Regions from separate parts of the Bacillus sp. JJ1503 genome, predicted to be linked through region 4. Evidence: riboswitches for the same ligand, from Rfam matches in the RefSeq annotation. Region 4 holds a riboswitch; each other region holds the start of a gene.
The links. A riboswitch is a leader RNA that binds a small molecule or an ion and turns the genes downstream of it on or off. The one in region 4 is predicted to bind S-adenosylmethionine.

Region 1 (3,507 bases), on a different contig from region 4:
GATACGAAATATTTTTTCGAGGAGAAACTATATGACATTTTATAGAGAATGGGCAAGCCAGATTAAAGGATATAATCATAATATTAGGCAGGCCATCTGGGCAAATGTCTATACGCAGATTGGTTTTGGAATTTTTATGGTTATTTACAATTTTTACATTCGGGAGTTAGGCTTTACTGAAAGATTGAACGGTCAGGTCATCTCCATGACTGCATTGGCCACGGCTCTAATTCTTGTTCCTGCGGGCATTATGAGTGACCGGATGGGGAGAAAAAAAGCTATGCTCTTTGGAGCAACTGCAACTGGCATTGTGCTGTTATTTCGAGGTGTCATTGAAATCCAATCACTTCTGCTTTTGTTTGCCTTTTTAACGGGAATAACGTCTGCATTTCTTCAAGTTTCGCTTATCCCTTGGCTTGCTGAGAACTCTAAGTCTGAACAGCGGGTCCATTTATTTAGTATGCATTTCGCGGTTATGACAGGAGCTAATGTTATTGGAAATTTAAGCGGCGGAATCTTAACAGATTTATTTTCATTTTTTACAACATCATTGACTAGTATTCGAATTACACTAATAATTGGGGGTATTTTCTTTCTTATAGGTGTACTGCCAATTACACGATTTAAGGAAACTAGTTCTTCAACTGCCAAAATTCAAGAGAAGCAAACAACATATAAGAAGAAATTTTATAAAAGTGATGGCTTTAAAATGATAGGGCTTTTTGCAATTGCACAGCTTCTCATCGGAATTGGTGCTGGATTAGTGATTCCCTATCTCAATCTATATTTTGCAGATCGTTTTTCTGCTTCCAACTCAGCAATCGGTTTCATTATTTCAATGGGTCAGGCTGCAACAGCGGTTGCTATGATCATTGGACCAATTGTTGTTCGAAAGGTAGGGGAGGTGAAGGCTGTAGTCATTCTTCAACTCATGTCACTGCCATTTCTCCTTCTCACAGCATACACGGAAAATTTATTACTAGCCGCACTCGGATTTTTATTTAGACAGGCGTTGATGAATGCGGGAAACCCCATCCAAATGTCGCTCATGATGTCTAAAGTAGGTGACTCCTATAAAGGTTTAGCGAATTCTGTAAACCAAATGGTATTTAATTTAGGGTGGGCAACAATGGGCCCTGTATCTACAGGGATTGTGATAAAGTATGGGTCCTATTGGGGATATGCGCTTGTTTTTTCTATTACAGCTTCGTTATATCTAGTAGGATCGATTTATTTTTATCTAGTATTTAAGAACCATAATAAGACAAAAAAAGCGGTATCCACCGTTAATGCAGTTTAATACATGCAAATAAAAGATATATTTCTCGGGAAATGAAAGACAATGCTGAAAATAGTCGAGGCATTGTCTTTTTTTTGCTTTTATTGTGTCGAACAGAAATAAGAGGGATGTCGTTGCTTTTGTTGAATGTAGATACAGAAGAAAAAATAATATGTTCGTTTTAGAGGTGATGGAAATGGAAAAGATGGCTGCTTCATTTATTGAAGAGGTTAAGAGTAAATCGCATTTACAGAAATTGTTAGCTGATTCCTCCTTATTAATTTGTATCAAAGCCGGGGATATAGAGGTTCCGTTAAAATTTCTGGATGGCCATATTTCCATTTATCCAGATATTCAGAAACAACAATTTGATGCCATCATATCAGGATCTAAAGAAAGCATTCATGCCATTTTAACAGGAAATGAAAAATTAAGAGAGGCAATAAGGTGGAAGAAGGTATCAGTCGATTCAACCTTCCGTAAAATATTGCTGTTAGAATCTCTTTTCATTTTATGTAAAAAATAATTATTAAATCAGAAATTTCTAAAATATACCTTGACTGCCTAAAATCAATATGATAGTATCGCTATAATAACTTAAGTATAACAATTAAATATTCTTATCAAGAGAGGTGGAGGGACTGGCCCTACGAAGCCCGGCAACCGGTATTTACACGGTGCCAATTCCAGCAGAGTAATTGCTCTGATAGATAAGAAGAGATGATATCAACCCTCTTCTTATGAAGAGGGTTTTTTCAACTCTTCTTTTATAAGTAAAAGAATTAGTAAATCAAACATTTGCACATGAAAAAGGGAGAGATGAAAAATGTCAGAAAAACAAAAGAACTATCGATTTGAGACATTAGGTGTACATGGGGGCCTTCAGCCGGATCCTGTAACAGGGGCAAGAGCTGTGCCAATTTACCAAAACAATGCTTATCAATTTAAAAACACAGAACATGCAGCTAATTTATTTGGCTTGAAGGAAACTGGGTATATTTATACTCGTATTCACAACCCAACTACTACAGTTTTTGAAGAAAGGGTTGCCTTGTTAGAAGGGGGAGTTGGTGCCCTAGCGGTGGCTAGCGGAATGGCCGCCATTACACTAGCCATTTTGAACATTGCTGAAGCTGGGGATGAAATTGTTTCAGCCTCGAACCTTTATGGGGGAACTTATAATCTGTTTGCTGTGACACTGCCTAAATACGGCATTAAAGTAAAATTTGTCGACCCTGAGGATCCTGAAAACTTCCGAAAAGCGATTACTGAAAAAACAAAGGCTGTCTTTGCTGAAACGATTGGAAATCCAAGCTTAAAGGTGTTAGATATCGAAAAGGTAGCGGAAATCGCACACGAGAATGGGGTTCCACTTATTATTGACAATACATTCGCGACTCCATATTTATGCAGACCGATAGAATTTGGAGCGGATATTGTCGTCCACTCCGCTACAAAATGGCTGCTGGGAAATGGAACAACAACTGGAGGAATCATTGTAGACGGTGGAAAGTTCGATTGGAATTCTCCTAAATTCCCTGGATTCACTCAGCCAGACCCAAGCTATAATAACCTTGTGTATAGTGAGGCATTAGGTGCCGTTGCCTATATTATTAAAGCTAGAGTTCAACTTCTTAGAGACCTTGGTCCTGCATTAAGCCCGCAAAATGCGTTCCAATTTACACTTGGACTTGAAACACTTCATGTGCGGATGAAGGAGCATATTGCTAATACGAAGAAAGTGGTAGAATATTTAGAAGCTCATCCAGCTATTAATTGGGTTCTGTATCCTGGAAGTGACAATCATCCGGATAAAGCATTAGCGGATAAGTATTTGCCGAAGGGTGCAGGTTCTGTAGTCGTATTTGGAATCGAAGGCGGAAGAGAAGCTGGAGCGGCTTTCATTAATAATCTTGAGCTATGGGCACATGTTGCAAACGTTGGCGATGCGAAAAGCTTAGTTATTCACCCGGCAAGTACAACGCATCAGCAGCTTGATACAGAAGGGCTTAAGGCAGCAGGCGTTCCTGAGGATCTAGTCCGCCTATCTATCGGAATTGAAAATGTTGAAGACCTTATTGAAGATTTAGAGCAAGCAATTGAGGCAGCAACAGGTATTGCCTCGCTAACTGCAAAAGCATAATTATTTAAGGCATAAAATATAAGTAAAAAGATATATAATTCCAATTTTTTACCGTTGACGCCCTCTTTATACCATGATACGATAT
Region 2 (3,507 bases), on a different contig from region 4:
CAGCAGGCATTTTACCCGGAGCTGGAACAATTCCAGGAATGGAAGATAGATATTCTTTCTGTTCATTAATATCCGGCAATGAGGCTAGAAGCCCTTTCGTGTAAGGGTGGCGTGCCTTATCGAAAAGATCAACAACTTGCGACTCTTCTACAACCTCTCCCGCATACATAACAATCACTCTGTCACACATCTCCGCCACAACTCCGAGATCATGTGTGATGAGAACAATGGACATATGCAGCTGGTCTTGCAATTTCTTCATTAATTCTAAGATTTGCGCCTGGATTGTTACATCGAGAGCCGTTGTAGGCTCGTCTGCTATAAGGACTTCCGGATTACAGGAAAGAGCCATTGCAATCATCACTCTTTGACGCATCCCTCCAGAAAGCTGGTGAGGATATTCATTCAGTACTTGTTCCGGTCTTGGAATACCGACAAGTTTAAGCATTTCCAAAGCGCGGTCTCTCGCCTCTTTTTTCGAGATGCTTTCGTGGTTTAAAACCATTTCATTTATTTGATCCCCAATCCTGTGGACCGGGTTCAATGAGCTCATTGGCTCCTGGAAAATCATCGAAATCTTTTTCCCGCGGATTTTCCTCCAATCCTTCTTGGCGAAATCCTTGAAATTTAGGCTGCCGAGGCGAATATTTCCTTCAAGCCTCTCAACGCCTGGAGGTAAAAGACCCATTAATGAAAGAGACGTCATACTTTTTCCGCAGCCCGATTCTCCAACAATTCCAAGTGTTTCACCTTTACGGAGGTGGAAGCTTATTCCATTCACAATGGCTATCTTCCGATTATCTTCATCTTTAATTCCAACTTTTAGCTCGTCTACTTCTAAAACTTTTTGAACCATTATGACACTCCTAACGGTTTCATTATTTGAAATGCGATTTCATTTTTTTGATAATTTAAATTTTACATAAGAATCCCCCAATTTTCAATAGTTTTTAATTAATAAATATTAATTGATTGATATAATAAGGGGAACCCTCTTGTTTCTTTCATTCATGCAGAAAAGTTGTACGAAGATGGTGAAATTGCAGGGGAGTTGTTTTAATATCATCATTAATCATAGTGGTTGTCTGAAAAGTAGAAATCCCCTAAAAAGTAAAAATGTATTATGTTGATATATCAAAACTTCATAAAATATAAGGGGCATTCTAAAGTTCGAAATACGATTTTCTGGATTCTCTCGTTGGTTTCTCTGCTTGGTTTTGCAGGAATAGCGGTCGTTAGTGTGGATGGATTGACCGTACATCAGCAAGAGCGTAATTGCCAAAGCAACCTTTATATTGACGTAACCCCTTTAAATCGATATGATAATAAATAATTTCATAATTGCTAATCTTCTTATCAAGAGAGGTGGAGGGACTGACCCTGCGAAGCCTCGGCAACCAGCATATGTATGCACGGTGCCAATTTCAGAGGAATGATCACAATTCCGAAGATGAGAAGGTGGAACGGATTTTGTTATTTCATTCTTGCTCCCCCTTCTGTCTTTATATGCAGAGGGGGTTTTTTATTTTTCCATCTATGGCAATTTGCCTTATTCATAGCAAATTGACTACAAATTAACAGGAGGAATGCATACATGTCAGCCATTCATATTGCATTATTAGGATACGGTACCGTTGGGAAGGGTGTCTATCAGACTGTCCAATCACATCAGAAGAAGCTCCAAGCCCTATTTGGGAAAAAAGTGAAGATCGTTGGAATTCTTGTGAAAAATATAAATAAACATAACAAACCGGATAAGGATGTTCTTTTAACCGATGACTTCGAAAAAATCATTACACTTGAACAGCTTGATGTAGTGATTGATGCCATTGTTGGAAAAGAGCCAAGCTTTTCCTATTTGCAGCAGGCAATTAAACGGGGTTGCCAAGTTATTACGGCTAACAAGGAAATGTTTGCCCATCACGGGGAGCAATTAAAACAGTTAGCAAGTGAAAATGGTGTTTCGCTCGGCTTTGAAGCAACGGTCGCTGGCGGGATTCCTGTAATCCAAACACTTAAGCAATTGCTAAATGTAAACAACATCGAAAAAGTTCAAGGCATTCTTAACGGAACCTCTAATTTTATTTTGACAAAAATGAGAGAAGAAAACTTACCATTTGTGTCAGCATTGAAGCTAGCACAGGAAAAAGGCTATGCCGAAGCGGATCCAACCAATGATGTAGACGGCTATGATGCCTTCTACAAAGCGGTGATCTTAAGTGAGATTGCATTTGGGGAGGCACCGAACTGGGATGAGTCGATCAGAGAGGGAATTCGGGGAATCACTCCTGAGCAAATTGAAATCTTTTCATCATTAGGGTTTCGCTTTAAACATGTCGCCTCGATTGAACGAACTTCTAGTGGAATTCTCTGCACCGTAAAACCTGTACTTGTGAATGAACAGCATCCCTTTTACCATGTGGAAGGTGTCCAAAATGCTGTTTCCATTGACGGGGATATTGTTGGGAATATTAGCCTTCAAGGTCCAGGGGCGGGAATGCTTCCAACAGCAAGCGCGATAATCGAGGACTTGGCACATATCAATAAAGAAAGCTCACCTCGGGCATATACCAAACAAAAGATAGAAGGAAATGAGGCTCCTACTCTTTCTTTTTGGGCAATCGGCGGTGATGTAAATGCCTCGATTCTGCCCACTCCTATTGAAGTAATTGAAAGAATTCATCCAAATGTATTAATCGTTCGAGCACCTGAAGAGGCCATATACGCGATTCATTTGCCAAATGTGCATGTCTATCAAATTCTTGGGGATGTGGCGTTTAGGGGTGTGGTTGTGAGTTAGGAATAGTTGATTTTTGAATTAAAAACAGGAGGGACACTTTAAGCTGTTGCTCCTGGTTTTTAATTTTGAGTGATGAATGAATTTCATAATTTCAATCCCTTGTCTCCCAAGCAATTCAAGGCATGAAAAAAGGAGCACCTCCCCAAATTCTTGTATAATGTAAGTGATTAATTAAGAACATTTTTATCTTTACCCCCGCACTAACTTTCACTTATTTGATGAAGCTTATCCTTTAAGAATGGATAAAGATCGACAGCCAAATGAATGTTTAGAAATTGGTGACTATCCGAAAGGTTTATTGAAAGTATTTCTTCGATTCTTTTTAATCGATAGGTGAGCGTATTCGTATGGACATGGATGGATTCCGCTGCTTCTTTTACATTTTGGTTATGTTCAAAATAGGCGAAAAGCGACGGGAGTAACTCACCTTTTCGGGCTTGGTCATAAGCTATAAGCGGGCCGAGCACTTCGTTGAGGAAATCAATGAGATCCTCCTCTGAATTTTGGAAAAGAAGCCTGTGAACACCGAGGTCTTTATAACTGATGACTTCCCCTTTTTTCCCATAGCTATGAAGAATTTGAAGACATTTTGCTGCTTCCTGCATGGATTTGGATGCCTTCAATAAACTCGAATGAATTCTTCCAATCCCAATAGAAATGGTCGTTCCCCAATTTTTCAAATGAATTTCCTGCTGAAAGTTCGATAT
Region 3 (3,507 bases), on a different contig from region 4:
ACACCATGATTTTGTAAATACTTCAATGAATCATCCACATCATGCTGTTCACCAATGAGATGGACAACAATATTGCCGACAATGCCGTTTTTCAATTCAAGAATATTCGCAGTTAAAATATTCGGCTGAACTTTAAATTGCTGGCTTACTCTCGCCAAAAGCGGTTGTCCCGTACTTTCTCCGACAAAAGTGAGACGGGAAACCTTGCCGGTTACATTAAGCTGGCTGATTAAGGAAGGTGACAGTTTACGCTGACTGATTGTATTTAAAAACTTCTTCGTAGTCTGTTGTTGAGGCTTTGTAAATAAATTGATTGTCGAGCCTTGTTCAACAACTTCACCATTTTCCATGACAGATACATGGTCACAGATTTTTTGGATAACATTCATTTCATGTGTGATCAGCAGAATAGTAATCCCTAGTTCTTGATTGATTTTTAAAAGTAATTCCAGGATTGAATCCGTTGTCTCAGGATCAAGGGCACTTGTTGCTTCATCACTTAGTAAAATTTCAGGCTCTTGGGCAAGTGCACGGGCAATCGCAACCCGCTGCTTTTGCCCGCCGGAAAGTTGGCTTGGATATGATTGATGCTTATCAGCCAGTCCAACGATATCCAAATATTTGATAACACGGTCATTTGTTTCTGTTTTGTTGTAGCCTAATAATTTTAGGGGGATGGCGATATTATCATATACGGTGGCTGTTTTTAGGAGGTTGAAACCTTGGAAAATCATGCCGATTCTTTTTCGGACATCGCGCAATTGGTTGAGCGACAAAGAAGTAGCTTCTTTGCCGCCAATAAATACTTTTCCGCTCGTAGGCTTCTCCAATAAATTTACACAGCGTATCAATGTGCTCTTACCAGCACCGCTATAGCCGATCACCCCATGAATTTCACCTTTTTTCACATGAAGATTCACATCTTTAACTGCTTTGACAATCCCTTTTTTCGACTCAAAGGATTTTGAAACATGTTCTAATATAATCATGGGGGCTTTTCCTTTCTGAGCTATCTTTGCTTGACCGAAAACCTGTCTAGCAAACTCACTTTCTTGGACAACTTCTATCAAATTACCGAAAGTCTGTCCAGGAAACTATCTTTATTGGACAGCTTTTATCGAAATCTCAATATCCTGTCCAGGAAACTCACTTTCTTGGACAGCTTTCATCAAAATACCGAAAACCTGTCCAATAAACTCGCCTTCTTGGACTGCTTTCATAAATTTCTATTAAAAACCAGGGATGATGGATCCGCGGAATTCTTCTTCGATGAATTTTTTAACTTTTTCACTCTGATAAGCGTTCACCAATTTTTTAACGACAGGATCGTTTTCGTTTTCCGCTCTGACAACAATATAATTCACATATGGAGAGTTAGTTGATTCTAAAATAAATGCATCTTCTTTCGGATAAAGACCCGCAGCGATTGCAAAGTTTGTATTAATGGCTGCAGCATCGACTTCGCCTAATTGTTTTGGAATTTGTGCTGCGTCAAGTTCAATGAACTCAAGATTCTTTGGATTTTCCACCACATCATGAATAGAGGCTGTTTCTTCTTTGCCTTCTTCAAGCTTAATGTGGCCATTTTCTTGTAAGATGAAAAGTGCACGTGCTCCATTTGTCGGATCGTTTGGCAGACCAAATTTCGCTCCGTCTGGAAGATCTTCAAAGCTTTTATATTTTTCTGAGTAAATCCCCATTGGATTAAGAATCGTTTTCCCAACTGGTACTAATGTAGTTCCATGATCATCATTAAATTTTTCAAGAAAAGGCTTATGCTGATAGCTGTTAACATCTAAGTCGCCTTCATCTAAAGCTGTATTTGGAAGGACGTAGTCAGTAAAAGATTTAATTTCCAACTCAAGTCCGTCTTCTGCAGCCACTTCTTTAACCACTTCCAATATTTGAGCATGCGGACCGTCCGTTGCTCCAATGACTAGCTTCTTCTCGTTCAGTGCCCCGCTGCTTTCTTTACTGCAAGCAGCAATAAACAATGTCATACCAAGTAATGCTAAAACCATTCCAAACTTCTTCACTTTATTGTTCCTCCTGTGTAGTTGTATTGGAAGAAGAAAAAATAAAAAGCCTCTCCATCAAAAAAGAGAGGCTTTATGTATACATAAAAATCCTCTCTTATCTTTCAAAACAATGAATGTTTTGCAGGATTTAGCACCAATCTATTAAACATAGACGGTTGCCGAGCTTCATCGGGCCAGTCCCTCAGCTACTCTTGATAAGAGATAAACTATTTAATTTTTCAAATTCCTTAGATACAAACTTTACTCTCATTTAATCATATTGTCAACAAGATTTAGAAAAATGACTAATTTAGGCCCACTTTTTCATTCTTTGAAGTAAAAGGCCGTCCGTCCTTTTATTTTCCCCTGTTACAAAATCAGTCATATAATGTATTAAATAGGTTCCATAGTGATTATTTGTTTTTAATAGTAACTCATTCAAATAATTTCTACGGAAAGCATCGTTCCAGTCCTAGAACTTTATTTTATCTCTTTCCCCTACTTCCACTTCATTTCACCCCAATATTTTCCTTTTAAACTAGGAACTTTTGCAAAATTAAATTATAATTACACTAGATAACTATTTGAATCGGGAGTATGGATATGATAGTGAGAACTAAGCCTTTAAAGTTTAAATTGAAAGAAACACGAAATCCTCTCGAAGATTTTATGTTCCTTAGCAAAATTGATCATTCTGCCGTTACGAAAGAAGTTATTTTTCTTAGGTACATCGGAATTCCTGACACTGTTCAGCATTACATTGAAAACATTCTGAAAATAGACCGCTGTTTTTCATCAAGTGTGCCGGCTGTTCCTTACTTACGACTGCAGCGACTTGAAGGTATTTCAAACAAAAATGAAATTTCCAGACTTACAAAGGTTTGGGAGGAATGGGATGCAATCACCAATGTTGCTGTCATGAATCCTCATTTACTTCATCAAACACCCCTTTGCAGCCAATTAAATAACGATAGCCTTGAATGGACAAAAAAACTTATTTTTGTGGAGATTCTGTCCAAGTATAGAACATTGCATCCACAATCCAATGACACACAAATTAAAAACTTTGCAGTTAAATTTTTGAATTGGATAGAAATTTATTTACCTAAGCTTTTTGAAGGTACAAGCATATCTCCAAAAGTGGTTTTTATCGGAGATATTAAGCTTCATGAGCTATTATTCTTGTATTTCCTGTCCCGTCTTGGCTGTGATATTTGCTATATGAACCCGAAAGAAGATATGGTTCATTTGTATCCTGAGATAGAAAAATTCTCAACTTTATATAAATTCAGCACACTGAATTCAGATCAGATAACTATTCCTGATTTGACAGCACCTTCAAGCATCTCTGCTAAAGAAAATCTGAAACAAATTCCAACTAAGAGCAGAGAATTCAGCTATGAGGAGCTGGCAGGTCTATCGAACTCCGTAGTCATGATTAAAAGTTTTGATGAGCATAATAAAATATTATGCAGCGGCTCTGGTGTTG
Region 4 (3,507 bases):
GTGGCAAGGTCTTTTGCAAATGATCTCCTTTAAAAATTGAAACAATGTTTGGGATTATTAATCCAAGGAATGGAATCATTCCGACTGTTAGAACGACGGTAACCGTTATTAGTGCAACAAGAATAAGTCCAAAATTCACAACCCGTTTATAGGACATACCTAAGTTTTTCGAAAAATCTTCCCCCATACCTGCTACCGTAAAGCGATTAGCAAATAAATAGGCCACCGCTAACAATGGAATCGTTATGTAAAGAAGCTCATATCGTCCCTTCATAATCATTGAAAAATCACCCTGGAGCCATGCAGACATATTTTGAATAACATCTGCCCGATAGGCAAAAAAAGTCGTAATCGAAGACAAGATGTTTCCAAACATTAAACCAACAAGCGGAATAAAGATTGCGTCCTTAAATTTAATTCGATCGAGCAATTGCATAAACAAAAGCGTGCCGGCAAGCGCAAATACAAAGGCTACAATCATTTTCTCAAGAAGGGACGCATTCGCAAACAACAGCATTGACACTAAAATCCCAAGTCTAGTGGCGTCAAGTGTGCCCGCTGTTGTAGGGGAAACAAATTTATTCCGGCTGAGTTGCTGCATAATTAACCCTGCAATACTCATCCCCGCTCCTGCAAATAGGATCGCTAATAATCTTGGCAATCGGCTGATAAGAAAGATTTGAGTTTCATCAGATTGCAGATTTAGCAAATCCTTCGGTGTAATATGGCTCACTCCAACAAATAAGGATAGGATTGAAAGTACAATGAGCGAGACGATAAGATATCTTTTTTTCATAACTATCTCCAATAAGTAAACATTTTCGTAAGTTTTAATGATACTGAAAATCATTATCACTAATACTCACAATTGTTATTATAGCAGGCAGGAAATGATTGTCAACGACTAATTGAAAGTAATTATCATTATCATAAGAATCGTGCTTAACTACTGCTTTTACTCATGATAAATTTATTAACTCCCCTAATCCTTTTTCACTTACACTACTTTTGTAGTGTTTTTCCAAAATTCTTTGACAACTTATCTTTACCATGCTAACATGGCTATTAAATTCAAAACATTTAAAAATATTAACAACTCTTATTCAGAGAGGTGGAGGGACTGGCCCTGTGAAGCCCGGCAACCATTCAATTACTTATTGAAAAGGTGCTAATTCCTGCAAAGCATATTGCTTTGGCAAATAAGAGAGGACTCCTTCAGTAGGAGTACAAGCCTCTCTTTTATTTTGAGAGGCTTTTATTTTTCCTTTAAAAAATTTAATAAACGAATGCATCAGGTGCTGTTAATTTTTTTCTCAGCTTAAAAGGGAAGTCCGGTGAAATTCCGACACGGTCCCGCCACTGTAATGGGGAGCAGCTTATCAGGAACCACTATTTCATTTGGAAATGGGAAGGGATAAGAAGCGATGAACCTAAGTCAGGAGACCTGCCTGTTGTATATGCTTGTACTCTACGAGGATATAGAGGGGAGTGAAGAATACGTGTTGAGAAAACCATTATGTCTCAACTCTAGTTAGCTATGCGTATGAATCTCTCTTTTCTACTTGAAAAGAGAGATTTTTTGTTGAGAAAAAATTAAAAATTAGGAGTGTAGGAAACGATGAGCCATGTAAGAAACTCGAATTTAGGTTATCCAAGAATTGGAGAAAAACGCGAATGGAAAAAAAGCCTCGAGCTGTATTGGGCAGGTCAATTAGAAAAAGACGAGTTTTTGAAGCAAATGGAACAAATTCGCCTTCAGCATCTGCAAAAGCAGATTGATCAAGGAATTGACTTAATCCCGGTTGGAGATTTTAGCTTGTATGATCATGTCCTTGATACAGCTGTCATGTTTGGATTAGTGCCAAAGCGTTTTGGCTATTCTGGAGGGAAAGTATCTCTAGAAACATATTTTAATATAGCGCGTGGAACGAAAGGTGCAGTTGCATCTGAAATGACGAAATGGTTTAACACTAACTATCACTATATTGTTCCAGAGCTGGACGAAGCTGAGCCTGCACTAGTAGAAAACCGTCCTCTCCAATTTTATAAAGAAGCTAAGCAAAAGCTTAATATTGAAGGTAAGCCTGTCATTTTGGGGCCTATTTCATTTGTTTCTTTGGCAAAAGGCTATAAAGCAAGTCAATTTAAGGAAAAGGTTAATCAATTCGTACCGCTTTATGCTGAAACTTTACGAGAACTTCAGGATGAAGGCGTAGAATGGGTACAAATAGACGAGCCGATCCTTTCCACTTCTATTTCAAAAGATTTAATGGCCTTATTTAAAAATGTTTATCAAGCATTGTATGAAGCAGCTCCACATGTAAAAGTCATTTTACAAACGTATTTTGAAGCCGTTGAATTTTATGAAGACATCATCTCCCTCCCTGTTCACGGCATTGGGTTTGATTTTGTACATGACCAAGGGAAAAATCTTGAAGCTTTGAAAAAGTATGGGTACCCAAAGGATAAGGTGCTTGCTGCTGGAATCATTGACGGCCGCAATATTTGGCGTGCCAACCTTGAAAAACAATATTCGTTCCTTGAAGAAATTGGACAGTTTGTTTCCAAAAATCGTTTGATCGCACAGCCTTCATCAAGCTTATTGCATGTACCTGTGACGGTTAAAAGCGAAGATGTACTCGATAAGATTCTAAGTGATGCATTATCATTTGCAGATGAAAAGCTGTATGAAGTCGTTACACTCTCAAAAGGGATTCATGATGGAAAAGAAGCAATACAGAATGACATTCTAAAAAGTACAAAATCTATTGCTTTATTAAATCAATCTTCTTTTCGAAACAATAAAGCAGTTCAAGAATCCATCCAATACTTACATGCCTATAAGGCAGAACGTGAAGCTCCTTTTCAAGTACGCCAGAGGCTTCAAGAGAAGACCTTCCAATTGCCGCTCTTGCCGACAACAACCATTGGAAGCTTTCCGCAGACACAGGAAGTAAGAAAACAACGATTAAAATGGCGTAAAGGCGAGTTAACAAATGCAGATTATAAACATTTTATTCAAGCTGAAATTAAAAAGTGGATTGAGATACAGGAAGAGCTTGGCATTGACGTACTGGTGCATGGAGAGTTTGAACGTACAGATATGGTCGAATATTTCGGGGAAAAATTAGATGGATTTGTATTCACAAAATTTGGCTGGGTGCAATCATATGGATCGCGTTGCGTAAAGCCGCCTCTTATTTACGGAGACGTATCATTTAAAGAGCCAATGACAGTTGAAGAAACCCTTTATGCCCAATCATTAACAGACAAGCCTGTAAAAGGTATGCTGACAGGTCCAATTACTATTTTAAACTGGTCGTTTGTACGTGACGATATTTCGCGATACGACGTTGCCAATCAAATTGCGCTTGCGCTTCGAAAAGAAATCGAAGAACTTGAAAAAAGCGGAATCCGTATGATTCAAGTTGATGAGCCGGCCATTCGTGAAGGGCTGCCATTAAAGCGTGAAAAGTGGGAGAGTTATCTTAGCGCAGCAGTCTATGC

Region 1: another riboswitch for S-adenosylmethionine. It lies ahead of V7149_RS12575 (O-acetylhomoserine aminocarboxypropyltransferase/cysteine synthase family protein); the one in region 4 lies ahead of metE (5-methyltetrahydropteroyltriglutamate--homocysteine S-methyltransferase).
Region 2: another riboswitch for S-adenosylmethionine. It lies ahead of V7149_RS08325 (homoserine dehydrogenase); the one in region 4 lies ahead of metE (5-methyltetrahydropteroyltriglutamate--homocysteine S-methyltransferase).
Region 3: another riboswitch for S-adenosylmethionine. It lies ahead of V7149_RS07350 (MetQ/NlpA family ABC transporter substrate-binding protein); the one in region 4 lies ahead of metE (5-methyltetrahydropteroyltriglutamate--homocysteine S-methyltransferase).

The regions. Positions count from the first base shown of each region.
Region 1 is NZ_JBALOZ010000148.1:14-3,520, reverse strand. It holds gene V7149_RS12585 (MFS transporter) at 32-1,300, shown strand; gene V7149_RS12580 (hypothetical protein) at 1,452-1,805, shown strand; SAM riboswitch class I at 1,897-1,996, shown strand; gene V7149_RS12575 (O-acetylhomoserine aminocarboxypropyltransferase/cysteine synthase family protein) at 2,106-3,422, shown strand.
Region 2 is NZ_JBALOZ010000087.1:26,702-30,208, forward strand. It holds gene V7149_RS08320 (ABC transporter ATP-binding protein) at 1-856, opposite strand, end outside; SAM riboswitch class I at 1,351-1,457, shown strand; gene V7149_RS08325 (homoserine dehydrogenase) at 1,595-2,800, shown strand; gene V7149_RS08330 (helix-turn-helix domain-containing protein) at 3,001-3,507, opposite strand, start outside.
Region 3 is NZ_JBALOZ010000079.1:3,290-6,796, forward strand. It holds gene V7149_RS07345 (methionine ABC transporter ATP-binding protein) at 1-989, opposite strand, end outside; gene V7149_RS07350 (MetQ/NlpA family ABC transporter substrate-binding protein) at 1,230-2,036, opposite strand; SAM riboswitch class I at 2,131-2,240, opposite strand; gene V7149_RS07355 (trypsin-like peptidase domain-containing protein) at 2,622-3,507, shown strand, end outside.
Region 4 is NZ_JBALOZ010000113.1:8,493-11,999, forward strand. It holds gene V7149_RS09975 (ABC transporter permease) at 1-796, opposite strand, end outside; SAM riboswitch class I at 1,097-1,206, shown strand; cobalamin riboswitch at 1,277-1,466, shown strand; gene metE (5-methyltetrahydropteroyltriglutamate--homocysteine S-methyltransferase) at 1,619-3,507, shown strand, end outside.